3 regions of the Paenarthrobacter sp. NPDC091669 genome follow, and region 1 is predicted to be linked to each of the others. Evidence: riboswitches for the same ligand, from Rfam matches in the RefSeq annotation. Region 1 holds a riboswitch; each other region holds the start of a gene.
The links. A riboswitch is a leader RNA that binds a small molecule or an ion and turns the genes downstream of it on or off. The one in region 1 is predicted to bind S-adenosylmethionine.
Positions count from the first base shown of each region.

Region 2: linked by a shared signal. The riboswitch ahead of ACIQLI_RS19455 (homoserine O-acetyltransferase) and the one ahead of ACIQLI_RS15865 (hypothetical protein) in region 1 are both predicted to bind S-adenosylmethionine.
Region 3: linked by a shared signal. The riboswitch ahead of ACIQLI_RS10480 (aminotransferase class V-fold PLP-dependent enzyme) and the one ahead of ACIQLI_RS15865 (hypothetical protein) in region 1 are both predicted to bind S-adenosylmethionine.

Region 1 covers NZ_JBIVTK010000009.1:75,827-80,144, forward strand. The annotation lists gene ACIQLI_RS15860 (sodium:solute symporter) at 11-1,546, shown strand; SAM riboswitch class IV at 1,745-1,864, shown strand; gene ACIQLI_RS15865 (hypothetical protein) at 1,881-2,180, shown strand; gene ACIQLI_RS15870 (hypothetical protein) at 2,177-2,368, opposite strand; gene ACIQLI_RS15875 (VIT1/CCC1 transporter family protein) at 2,602-3,774, shown strand; gene ACIQLI_RS15880 (matrixin family metalloprotease) at 3,859-4,318, shown strand, end outside.
Region 2 covers NZ_JBIVTK010000013.1:82,320-86,637, forward strand. The annotation lists gene ACIQLI_RS19450 (bifunctional o-acetylhomoserine/o-acetylserine sulfhydrylase) at 47-1,387, shown strand; SAM riboswitch class IV at 1,574-1,690, shown strand; gene ACIQLI_RS19455 (homoserine O-acetyltransferase) at 1,706-2,827, shown strand; gene ACIQLI_RS19460 (hypothetical protein) at 2,867-3,307, opposite strand; gene ACIQLI_RS19465 (winged helix DNA-binding domain-containing protein) at 3,384-4,318, opposite strand, start outside.
Region 3 covers NZ_JBIVTK010000005.1:168,487-172,804, reverse strand. The annotation lists gene ACIQLI_RS10490 (ribosome small subunit-dependent GTPase A) at 1-861, shown strand, start outside; gene hisN (histidinol-phosphatase) at 916-1,728, shown strand; SAM riboswitch class IV at 1,914-2,027, shown strand; gene ACIQLI_RS10480 (aminotransferase class V-fold PLP-dependent enzyme) at 2,060-3,469, shown strand; gene ACIQLI_RS10475 (class I SAM-dependent methyltransferase) at 3,543-4,318, shown strand, end outside.

The DNA of each region.
Region 1 (4,318 bases):
AGGACCGTTCATGGAATCTTCGGCTATTAACATCGCAATCGTGGTGGTGTACCTGCTCGCCATGCTGGCATTCGGCTGGTGGGGCAAGTCCCGCACCAAGAACAACAGCGACTTCCTGGTGGCCGGCCGCCGCCTGGGACCGTTCCTTTACACCGGCACCATGGCAGCTGTGGTCCTCGGTGGCGCATCCACCGTGGGCGGCGTCGGACTCGGCTACAAGTTCGGCATCTCCGGCATGTGGCTGGTGGTAGCCATCGGCGCAGGCGTGCTGCTTCTCAGCCTCCTGTTCGCCGGCACCATCCAGCGCCTGAAGATCTACACGGTCTCCCAGATGCTGAGCCTTCGCTACGGCAGCAGGGCCACGCAGACCTCAGGCATCGTCATGCTGGCCTACACGCTCATGCTCTGCGCTACTTCCACCGGCGCCTACGCCACCATCTTCGTGGTGCTCTTCGACTGGGAACGCTGGCTTGCCATCGCCGTTGGCGGCGCGATCGTCCTGGTTTACTCCACCATTGGCGGCATGTGGTCCATCACCCTGGCCGACCAGGTCCAGTTCATCATCAAAACCGTCGGCATCTTCTTCCTGATGCTCCCGTTCGTCCTGAACGCTGCCGGCGGCATGGACGGCATCCGTGAGCGCCTCGACGACACCTTCTTCCAGATCGATGGAATCGGCGCCCAGACCATCATCACGTACTTCGTGGTCTACACACTGGGCCTCCTGATCGGCCAGGACATCTGGCAGCGTGTTTTCACTGCCAAGACCCCCACCGTTGCCCGTTGGGGCGGCGCCACGGCCGGTGTCTACTGCATTCTCTACGGCATCGCAGGCGCCGTGATCGGCTTGGCTGCCCGGGTGGCATTGCCGGACATCGATGTCACCAACCTCGGCAAGGACGTTGTGTACGCAGAGGTTGCAACCCACATCCTGCCCGTCGGCATCGGCGGCCTGGTCATGGCCGCGGCTGTTGCCGCCATGATGTCCACCGCTTCCGGCGCCCTGATTGCCGCAGCAACGGTGGCCCGCGCTGACGTTGTCCCGTTCGTGGCCAGCTGGTTCGGCAAGACCATCAACACCGATGACAGCGAAAACCCCGAACACGACGTCAAGGCCAACCGCTACTGGGTTCTTGGACTCGGCATCGTGGCAGTACTGATTTCCATGGCAGCCCAGGACGTGGTGATTGCCCTCACCATCGCCTACGACATCCTGGTGGGCGGCCTCCTGGTAGCAATTCTGGGCGGTTTGGTGTGGAAGCGCGGCACCGGCATCGCCGCTGCATGGTCCATGGCAGTGGGATCGGTGCTGACGTTGACCCTTCTGATCCTCTTCGCCCTGGGTGTCATTCCGAGCGCGGACGGCGTCTACGCCAACGAACCGATCTACTACGGTCTCGCCGCTTCGTTCGTCGCCTACGTCGTGATTTCACTGCTCACCCCGCCCACTGATCCCGCAGTCCGCGAGGCCTGGGACAAGCGCGTTGCCGGCGCCGTCTCCGAGGAACTCCCGCCTGAGGCCCACCCGGTCAGCAGCCACAAGTAACGCTGCAGCCAACAGCACAACAAAAGAGCAAAGTTCGACGGCGGCGCCTCCCCTTTCCGGGGCGGCGCCGCCGTTGTTGTGTGCCCGGGAAGAGGGCGTTGTGTGGCCCGCTTTGCGCCCTGAAACCTCGCCAAGGGACGCAGAGCAGGCCTCACAACGGGAGGTGGTGGGGGGAGCTGTGCGGTAAGGTGGTCCCAGCTTCAAGAGATGTGGTGCCAAGCTCCGACTGGCCACACACCAACCCCATGTTCACGGGTGGTTCGGATGAGGAAGCGGCCCGTCCCGGACCAGAGACAACCGAGCGGGCAAGAGCACTCCCCCAAGGAGCAGTCCCTTGCCGTACCAAGGCGATACCACCCCGGCCACCAGTACCCCGGCGCCAACAGCCAGCCACAGAGTCGTGGTGATTCCCGCCGTCGACCTCTTCCTGGGCACGGTGACCATCACTGCCAAGGCCGGAACCGGTCGGTTCGCGCATCCTGAACCGCACCTGATCGCGCAGGCGTTGGCCCAAGCGGTCCGGCCGACCCTCTGGTGTGGTGCGTCGAGAACCCTGACGGTGACGGTTGCCGCGGCCGGCAAACGCGCGGGTGTGCAGCAACACTACACACTCAGCCACGAGGAGCCCGCTTAGATTTCCTCGTCCTCCTCACGGAATTCCTCGGTTTCGTCGATGGGGACCACACGTTCGTCGTCCTCGGAGGCGTCCACTTCTTCCACCCAGGCCTCGTCCACTTCCTGGTCCTCGGCGTAGTCGTAGGCCGGATCCGACTCAATGGTGGTCCGTTCCGGATAGTTGGAGTGTGATTCGGTGGTGTTCATGGTGCAACCTCCGTCTCGTGGGCCGCTCAAAGCCCTGGTGAACGTGCGCGGGGTGGGCCCCCGCCCCTGTCCTTCCATCTGAGCACCGGGCCCGGCGAGGGTCAAGGACGCCCGGAAATTACGGTGCGCCGAACATTCCGATTGAGGAATACCAGCCAAAAAACCGCGAAGATAAGCGGTACAGTGGGGCGTGCAATGGGGCCGCAACTACCCCACCCAGCACAGGAGAGAAAGTGCAACAGCACCAGGAATCCCCCGGTTCGTCGAGCCCCGCTCCGGATCCCACCCCGGAATCGGCAGCCCCCGAAAACGTCGAAACGCAACCCGCGCCGCCTTCGCACGCCGATATCCGCCGATGGCGTCAGTACCTCGCCGATGAGCGCGCCGAGGCCGCCGTCTACCGCGAACTCGCCCAGAGGCGCGACGGCGAAGAACGCCAAATTTTGCTGGCCTTGGCCGAAGCCGAAGGCCGGCACGAGGCCCACTGGCTCAAGCTCCTGGGTGAGCACGCCGGAATGCCCAAGGCCGCGTCGACCCGCAGCCAGTTCCTGGGCTTCCTGGCCCGCAACTTCGGGTCCGTCTTTGTCCTGGCCCTGGCCCAACGAGCAGAAGGCCGCTCCCCCTACGGCACCGAACCCGCGGCAACACCGGCCATGGTGGCTGACGAACAGATCCACGAAGAGGTGGTCAGGGGACTGGCCACCCGTGGTCGGAACCGGCTTTCCGGTACCTTCCGTGCCGCAGTCTTCGGCGCCAACGACGGTTTGGTGAGCAACCTTTCGCTGGTCATGGGCATGGCCGCCACCGGCGTACCCAGTCCCGTGGTGCTGATGAGCGGTGTAGCAGGTCTTTTGGCCGGCGCATTGTCCATGGGCGCCGGCGAGTACGTCTCGGTCCGCTCCCAGCGGGAACTGCTCAACGCGACGCTGCCCACGCAGGCCACCCTCACAGCAGCACCGTCGTTGGACATCGAACACAACGAATTGGTGCTGGTGTACCTTGCACGGGGCATGACGCGCGAGGCCGCTGAGCATCGCGCCGCAGAGCGCATGGGCCTGTTCAGCTGCGACTGCGATCCCAGTCTCTCCTTGCAGCCTGAGAAACCTGCCACCGACGAGCACGAATCCGTCGGCTCGGCATGGGGCGCAGCGATGTCCAGCTTCTGCTTCTTCGCTTCCGGTGCCATCGTTCCCATCCTGCCGTTCATTTTCGGCATGACGGGATTTGCCGCCTTGATGGTGGCCGGTGTCCTGGTGGGCATCGCGCTCCTGGCGACCGGCGCCGTCGTGGGCTTGCTGTCCGGAACGTCGCCACTGAGCCGCGGGCTGCGCCAGCTCGCGATCGGCTTGGCAGCGGCTGCCGCCACGTACGGGCTCGGCCTGGTATTCGGGGCAACCATCGTCTAGTTTGGACGGCTCCCCCCGCAGCCCGTAATGTTGGTTCGTCCTCCGCGCTGCCCCGCGTGACCAGGGCGTGAGGAATGGAGAACCGTGGACTCGGAGCGGGAAACGCGTGCGCCAAAGCACCGGCGTGCCGGCACGGCCTGGCGTATTCTCCGTGGCGTGCTCATGGCCGGAATTGCCGCTGTTGTGGCAGTGCTGGTCAGCGGGTTCCTGCATGGAGACCCGCGGATCACCGCCCTTTTCCCGGGTGTGAGCGTCCCTGGCGCCGCGCACGACGGGCAACCCGGGCAGAAGCAAACGGCACCTGCCCGGGCAGCAGACGCCCCGCCGCCCGGATTTGAGGAGGCTGACGCCCCGCTGGCCTCGCCCCAGGCGCCGGAGACCATGAACGATTCGTATAAGTTCCTGGCTACCAACGACGACGGTACTCCGGTGGGGTACTCGCCGTGCCGGCCGCTGCACTACGTGGTGAACGAAGCGTCCGCGCCGGAGGGCTCCGATGCACTGCTGGAGACAGCGATCGCGAATGTCTCCGCCGCTTCAGGAA
Region 2 (4,318 bases), on a different contig from region 1:
TCCTAGACTGGCCCCAGCTCACACGCAGCACGTTTCCACAGAACCCATGCGCCACGAACAGGAGAACTCCATGTCCCAAGGATGGTCTTTCGAAACCCGCCAGATCCACGCAGGTCAGGAGCCCGACTCCGCGACGGGAGCACGGGCACTGCCGATCTACCAGACCACGTCCTTCGTGTTCCCCAGTGCCGAGAGCGCAGCCAACCGGTTTGCCCTGGCCGAGCTCGCACCCATCTACACCCGGATCGGCAACCCGACACAGGATGCCGTGGAGCAGCGGATCGCGAGCCTCGAGGGCGGCTTGGGCGCCCTTCTGCTGAGCTCAGGCCAGGCGGCGGAAACCTTCGCGATCCTCAACATCGCTGAGGCCGGCGACCACATCGTGGCGAGCCCCAGCCTGTACGGCGGTACCTACAACCTGTTGGCACATACCCTGAAGAAATTCGGCATCTCGGTGACCTTCGTGGAGGACCCGGACAACCTGGACCAGTGGCGTGACGCCGTCCAGCCGAATACCAAACTGTTCTTCGGCGAGGTTGTTTCCAATCCGCGCCAGGACGTACTGGACATTGAGGGCGTCGCCCGCGCCGCCCACGAAGCCGGCGTGCCGCTCATCGTCGACAACACACTGTCCACTCCCTACCTCATCCGTCCCATCGAGTGGGGCGCCGACATCGTGGTCCACTCCGCTACCAAGTACCTGGGTGGCCACGGTTCTGCCATCGCCGGCGTGATTGTGGACTCAGGCAACTTCGACTTCGGCAAGGACCCGGAGCGCTTCCCGGGCTTCAATACCCCCGACCCGAGCTACAACGGACTGGTGTACGCCCGCGATCTTGGCAAGGACGGTGCACTTGGCGCCAACCTCTCCTACGTGCTGAAGGCCCGGGTCCAGCTTCTTCGCGACCTCGGTTCCGCTGTGTCCCCGTTCAACGCCTTCCTGATCGCCCAGGGGCTGGAGACGTTGAGCCTGCGCGTCGAACGTCACGTAGCCAACGCCACCAAGGTGGCCGAATGGCTGGAAGCCCACGACGACGTCGAATCGGTCGCCTATGCGGGCCTGCCGTCCAGCCCGTGGTACCACCGTGGCCGGAAATACGGCCCCCAGGGCACCGGCGCCATTGTTGCCTTCAACATCAAGGGCGGCGTTGAGGCGGGCAAGCGCTTCGTGGACGGACTGGAACTGCACTCGCATGTTGCCAACATCGGCGATGTCCGCTCGCTGGTCATCCACCCGGCGTCCACTACGCACAGCCAGCTGACGGTGGAGCAGCAGCTGGTGGCCGGCGTGAACCCCGGCTTGGTGCGCTTGTCCGTGGGGATTGAGCACGTGGATGACATTATCGCGGACCTCGAAGCAGGCTTCCGGGCCGCCAAGGGAGCCTGAACCCGGCCCTGAAAGCTGAAGGCGGGACCGCGCCTGACGCCTTTCCCGGAATGCCGCCCGGGCCGATGATTATTCGCCGGGCGGCATTCCGGAGTGCTGATTCGTGAACGAAATGGCCCTGAACCGTCACACTGTTGTCACATTCTTCGCCAGAACCGCCCTGCATTTCCTAGACTCTTCGTATTAGGTCATGAGTGCCAGCGCATAGCCCCGGCTTGCTGGCCGGCAACCCTCCTCCGCGGTGGGGTGCCCCGGGTGAAGACCTGGCCTGTTCGCACGCAAGGCGACGGGCAAGCGCGAGGTTAAGGTGTCAAAGGAATGACCATTACTGCTACAGCACTTCCAAAATCCGGGGAAGAAGACGGAACCGTCAAGTACGCCGCCATTGGGCCGCTGGACCTTGAAGCGGGAGGATTCCTGCCCGACGTCGTCCTCGCGTATGAGACCTGGGGGCAGCTGAACGCCGATGCCTCCAATGCCGTGCTCATCCAGCATGCCCTCACGGGCAGCACGCACGTTGCCCGGGGAGCCACGGACGAAGAAGGGTGGTGGGAGCAGCTGGTAGGCCCCGGTGCCACCATCGACACCAACAGGTTCTTTGTCGTCTCCATCAACATTGTGGGCGGCTGCTACGGCAGCACCGGACCGTCCTCAGAGGCGCCGGACGGCCGTCCCTGGGGCTCCCGGTTCCCCCTGGTCACCCTGCGCGACAGCACCGAGGCCGAGGCGCGCCTGGCCGAAGCCCTGGGAATCGAGGCCTGGCATGCCGTGTTGGGCGGTTCGATGGGCGGCGCGCGCGCGTTGGAATGGGCAGCGACCTTCCCGGAGCGGGTGAAACGCTGCGCCGTGATATCCGTGGGTGCCTACAGCACGGCGGAGCAGATCGCCTTTGCGCAGGCCCAAACTTTGGCCATCCGCCAGGACCCGAACTTCAACAATGGCGACTACTACGGTGGCACCGCCCCTGAACACGGACTCGCGTTGGCCCGGCGCATCGCCCACATCACCTACCGCTCTGCGCTGGAATTGGATTTCCGCTTCGGCCGGGAAGCCCAGCACCAAGAGAAACCACTGGCCGCTGCGGTCCTGGGGGAGCGTGGCCGCTATCAGGTGGAGAGCTACCTGGACCATCAGGGAACAAAGCTCGTCCGACGATTTGACGCCAACAGCTACATCGCCATCACCGAGGCCCTGATGTCCCACGACGTCGCACGTGGCCGTGGATCGCTGGAGGCCGCATTGTCGCGTACCACTGCGGAGTTCTTCGTCGCGGCGGTTGACAGCGACAGATTGTATTTCCCGGCGCAATCACGGGAACTGGCGGAAGCCCTGCCGGGTGATGTTCCGGTTCACGTCATTGAAGCGCCGATCGGCCACGACGGGTTCCTGACGGAAATCGGCCAGCTCTCAGCGCAACTCCGCGGAGCCTTCTTCGCCTAGGTTGAGCGTCGGCTGCAAAGCGCCGGGTCGGCCGTCAGCCTAGCCGTTCATGATGTCGCCGCGCTGCTTCATGTAATCCTCCATGGCGATCTCCCCGTTGCTGAACTTCGCGTCCAGCTCGGCCAGCTTGCGGGCACGGAAGCCTTGCGGCTCCGAACCGTTGGTGGCCGGGAAGGGCGTGGGGGATGAAGGGTTCGACGGCGGCCCGGACTGCGGTGCGTCATCCACAGGGCGGATGACGGTGGGCCCGGATGGGTAGCCCGGGTAGCCCTGCGAGGGGTAGTTCTGCTGCCCCCGGTAATCCTGCTGAGGGTAGTCCTGCTGTGCCGGATAGCCGGGGCCGGGCAGGTTCTGTGGCGGGTAGCCGGGGCCGCGGAAGTTCTCGTTCTGGATCCGACGCGCGCGGGAACGGTTGTACATGCGGATCCCGAGCGGAATCAGCCACGAGCAGACGATGATCCAGAAGATCAGATTGTTCACAGTGCAGGCCTCCTAGGTCTTATCCCAGCTTAGACCGGTCGTACGGCGGGAACTCCGGGCGCCTTCAGTGAACCTTTCAGAGGAGCCTGGTCTCCATGCCCAGGAACCGCCCATATCGTTCCACTTCAGCGTCCAGGGCCATCTGTTCGGCAGGGCTTGCGGGCCGGTTCATGCGGACATCCAGTTGGCAGGCTCCGCCGGAAAATCCATGGCGCCACCATCCGGCCAACCTGCCATCCAACAGGACCACGTGTATGGGCCCGTTGTCCTCGGGGAAGTATGGGGCAGTCCCGCCCAGATAGTGCCGGGACTGCGAATAGCCCATGACGTATTCGTCGTAGCACTGGATGAGGTCGATGCGGGGGACTCCTGCGTCATGCGGACGCGACAGGCCCCCGGCATTGGTGAGCACGCCGACGTCTTCCGGGTTCAGGTAAAATTCCAGTCCGTCCAGGCTGACCGTAGCCAGAGCGCCGGGCGACAGTGTCCCGGCAACCTGGAGGCCCAGCTTTACGTCCTTCATGGTCAGCCCTGACCACACGGCGCAGTCCTTGATGGTGGCGGGCCCGCGGCTGCCGAAGTACCGGAGCGCCAACTTTCCGAGGGCCTCTTCACGGTCCTCCCCGGTCAATGGCGTGCGAACGAACCCCGGCACACGCTCCTCGAAAAGGGCATACGTCTGTTTCAGGGCGCCACCGGGAGAGCGGATGGGGGAGCCGCTCACCAGGATGCGGCTGATTTCGGCGTGCATGAGGTGGTAGATGAAACCCAGGCCTTTGCTGGGAAAGCCGGCCTGTCCCAAGACTTCGGCCAATTCCTCGCGGGTCTTATGGGCTCCATCTGCAACGGCTGCAGCAAGGATAAGGCCGCTTCGGCCGGCGGAGTCCTCATCGATCCCTGTTTGGCGGTACATGCCTTTGTTTCCCTGATGGAGGCGGTCCGCGGAGAGTCCCATCAGCCAGCCAAGATCGTCCCGGTGCACAAAGTGCCAGGTGGGCCGGAGGATGTGGG
Region 3 (4,318 bases), on a different contig from region 1:
GACGTCTCCGGCTCTCCGGACACCCTGGCACGGCTGGTCCGGGTGGAAGAACGACGAACCCTCCTGCGACGCAGCGCGGACGACACCGACCCCATCGAACGCGTGGTAGTGGCCAACGCCCATCAGTTGGTCATTGTTGTTGCAGCGGCCAACCCTGAACCACGCACCGGATTCATCGACCGCGCCTTGGTGGCAGCTTACGACGCCGGCATTGAGCCGTTGCTGCTCATCACCAAGGCGGACGTCAAGGATCCGGCGGAATTGCTTGCCAACTACCTCAGCCTGGATTTCCCCGTGATCATCAGCCGCACAGCGGACTCAGAAGCAGGCGGCATCGACGCCCGCTCCGATGATGGCCTGTCCGCACGGTTGGACCGGGACGCCGTAGCCCAGCTGCGCTCCCACCTCGGCGGCAAGGTCACTGTGATGCTCGGCCACTCGGGCGTGGGCAAGTCCACCATGGTCAATGCCCTGACAGGGGCGGAGAGGGCCACCGGCGGCGTTAACGCTGTGACAGGCCGTGGACGGCACACGTCCTCCTCCGCTTTGGCCCTGAAACTCGCCGATGCCCCGGCCGGCAGCTGGATCATCGATACCCCGGGCATCCGGTCCTTTGGCCTCGCCCATGTGGACCCGGACCGGATTCTGCACTCCTTCCCGGATCTTGAGCCCGGAACGGAAGCCTGTGAGCGGGGCTGCAAGCACGACGCCACGGCCATCAACTGCGGACTGGATCCGTGGGTGAACGACGGCCATGCAGGACCTTCAGGAGCAGCGCGGTTGGCCTCATTGCGCCGGTTGCTCGGTGCCGATCCCCGGTTGGAAGCAAAAGAGACCAAGGAACTGGGCACCGTCAACTGATCGTTGCGGCTTCACGTCCCCGCTGCAGCGAACGTTTCAGGATAGTTTGGTGGCATGACCCATCCCGTTTCCACCTACAACGATGACCTGCGCCTTGCCCACGTCCTCGCTGATTCTGTCGATGCCCAGACCATGGACCGCTTCAAAGCCCTGGACCTGAAGATCGAAACCAAGCCAGACCTCACACCTGTCACCGACGCCGACAAAGCAGCGGAGGAAGCCATCCGGGGTCAGCTCTCCCGGTCCCGCCCCCGGGATGCTGTCCTGGGCGAGGAGTTTGGCAGCAGCGGACACGGCTCACGCCGTTGGATCATTGATCCCATCGATGGGACCAAGAACTTCGTCCGGGGCGTACCGGTGTGGGCAACTTTGATTGCCTTGGTTGATGAGGGTGAACCCGTGGTGGGTGTCGTCAGTGCACCCGCCTTGGGAAAACGCTGGTGGGCTGCCAAGGACATGGGTGCCTACATGGGCCGGTCCCTTGCTGCGGCCACCCGTTTGAAGGTCTCCAACGTTTCCCGCTTGTCCGATGCCTCCTTGTCCTACTCGAGCCTGTCCGGGTGGAAGGAACGCGGGAACCTGGACGAGTTCCTGGGGCTCACCGAGGATGTGTGGCGCACCCGGGCCTACGGCGATTTCTGGTCATACTGCCTGGTGGCCGAGGGCGCAGTGGACATCGCGTGCGAGCCTGAGCTGAACCTGTACGACATGGCAGCCCTCGTCCCGATCGTCACGGAGGCCGGCGGCCGCTTCACTTCCCTGGAAGGCGACGACGGTCCGTTCGGCGGTAACGCGCTGGCAACCAACTCCATCCTTCACTCAGAAGTCCTCAAACGGCTCAACCCAGGCCTGGACGACCTGCTGTAGCGCAGGTCTGCCTCAGGGCCCAGAAGCTGCTTTTCAGCGAATATTCGACGGCGGACGCCTCCTTTTGGAGGCGTCCGCCGTTTTTTCTTCGCCAAACGGGCAATTTTCAACCCCGCGTAACAAAGCGCTTAACAAAGCGAAGTGACTTTGGAGGGGCCGCTGGAGGTGCCCTAACCTTTTTTACAGGTCACGAGTGCCAGCGCTAAACCCCGGTTTGCTGGCCGGCAACCCTCCATTCGCGGCGGGGTGCCCCGGGTGACGACCCGGCCGGTCCGGAACGGATGCGGCAAGCGCGGATCCCCCTATGGGGGTCCCTCTTGAGTGAGGTCCCATGAGCACAGTCACGTTCGACTCAAACATCATTCCGTCTTTCGCGGGTGAAGCGCCGTCACAGGCAGCTGAAGCAACACGGCCACTCGCCGCCGTCACGGGCGCTGAGCTGCAGGCACCGCTGATCCAGGGCGGCCACGTCCGCTATGCCAATCTGGACTACGGTGCATCGGCTCCGGCCCTGACCATCGTCTCGGCCTACCTCAACGAGGTCCTGCCTTACTACGCCAGCGTTCACCGCGGTGCGGGCTTTGCGTCCCAGATCAGCACGTCGGTCTACGAGAACTCGCGCAACATTGTCCGTGAGTTCGTCGGTGGGCGTCCTGACGATTCCGTGATTTTTACGCGAAACACCACAGACTCCCTGAATCTCCTGGCCGGTTGCCTTCCGCAGATCGACGGCCGTTTCTCCGGGGAAGTCCTGTATCTGGACATCGAACACCACGCCAACCTTCTTCCCTGGCAGGGTGTCCCGCACCGCAGTGTCGTGGCGGCCTCCACGTTGACCGCCACGGTGGACAAGCTTCGTGACGAATTGGCCCAAGGCGGGGTCAGCCTGCTCGCCGTCACCGGCGCCTCCAATGTGACAGGTGAAATCCTGCCGATCGCCGAACTCGCTGCACTCGCACACGAATACGGCGCCAGGATCGTTGTGGATGCCGCCCAGTTGGCACCCCACCGCCGGATCAACATCGCGGAGTCCGACGTTGACTACGTGGTGTTCTCCGGTCACAAGCTGTATGCCCCCTTCGGCTCAGGCGTTGTAGTGGGCCGCCCCGACTGGCTCGACGCCGGGACCCCCCACCTGGCTGGTGGCGGCGCAGTCCGTGAAGCCCGCCTGGACTCGGTGAGCTGGGCAACGGGCCCTGCCCGCCACGAAGGCGGGTCCCCCAATGTCCTGGGTGCCGCAACCCTCGCCCGCGCCACGCAGGTCCTCGCCGGGCTGGACCAGGACGCGTGGCACGCCCACGAAGCCGCCATCCGCACCTACTTGGTGGACGGCTTGGAGGCCATTGATGGCGTGACTGTGCACCAGATCTTCACTGACTCCGACGACACCATCGGTGTGGTCAACTTCTCCGTGGAAGGATTCGACGCCGGATTGGTGGCCGCCTATCTGGCCGCCGAGCACGGAGTTGGCCTCCGTGATGGACGCTTCTGCGCCCACCCACTGCTCAAGCGACTCGGACTTCCCTCCGGCTCCTTGCGTGCCAGCTTTGGCGTGGGCTCCCGGTTGGAGGACGCCACGAGGCTGCTCGCAGGCATCGAAGGGCTTAAGCGCAACGGGTTGGGTTGGGACTACGTGGTGGATGAGGGCCGCTGGGTGCCTGCCAACGACCACCGGACCTACCCGGAGTGGGCTCCCAATACACCCGGCACTGCAGGTGCTGCTCCCTGCACTGTTGACTAAGCGCTCTCTACCTCGGCTGCGGTAAATTCGTAGGGTATCTTTTGGCGACCCTGTGAAGGAGTTTTTGGTGGCATTGCCTTCTCCGGCCGCCTCCAGCGGACAGCCGGGCGTTCCCGGACCTGCCGGACCACGAGGTCCCAAGCTCCACGCCGACCGGCGGAATGAGTTCGGCCAGAGCTTTCAGGACGGTGGAGAGCACTACGATCGCGTTCGGCCGGGCTATCCCTTGGACTCCGTGGAGTGGCTTGTTCCCCAAGGGGCCACGGCTGCTGCGGATCTCGGAGCGGGGACTGGCAAGTTCACGGCCCTCCTCGTGGAGCGCGGACTGGACGTTGCCGCCGTCGACCCTTCCGCCGACATGCTGGAGCAACTGCGCAAGTCGCACCCGCACGTCATCGCGCTGCAGGGAACGGCTGAAGCAACTGGACTGACGGACTCAGCATTCGACGTCGTCAGTGTTGCCCAGGCCTGGCATTGGTGCGATCCACTGGCAGCGAGCACCGAGATAGCCCGCATCCTGCGGCCGCAAGGAACCTTGGGACTGGTCTGGAACCAGCTGGATACCGACGTGCCCTGGGTTCATCGGCTCTCGCGCATCATGCATGCCGGCGACGTCCACAAGCCAGGGTTCCGTCCACTGGTAGGCCCGGAATTTTCCGGTTTGGAAAGCCACTTCAACCGGTGGTCGGACGCCTTGACGCCCGAAGACATCATGGAGCTGACCAAGTCGCGGAGCTACTATCTCCGCGCCAACGACGCCACCAGGGCGAAGGTCATGGGCAACCTGGAGTGGTACCTCTACGAGCACCTGGGGCACGCACCGGGAGAGACCGTTCCGCTGCCCTACGT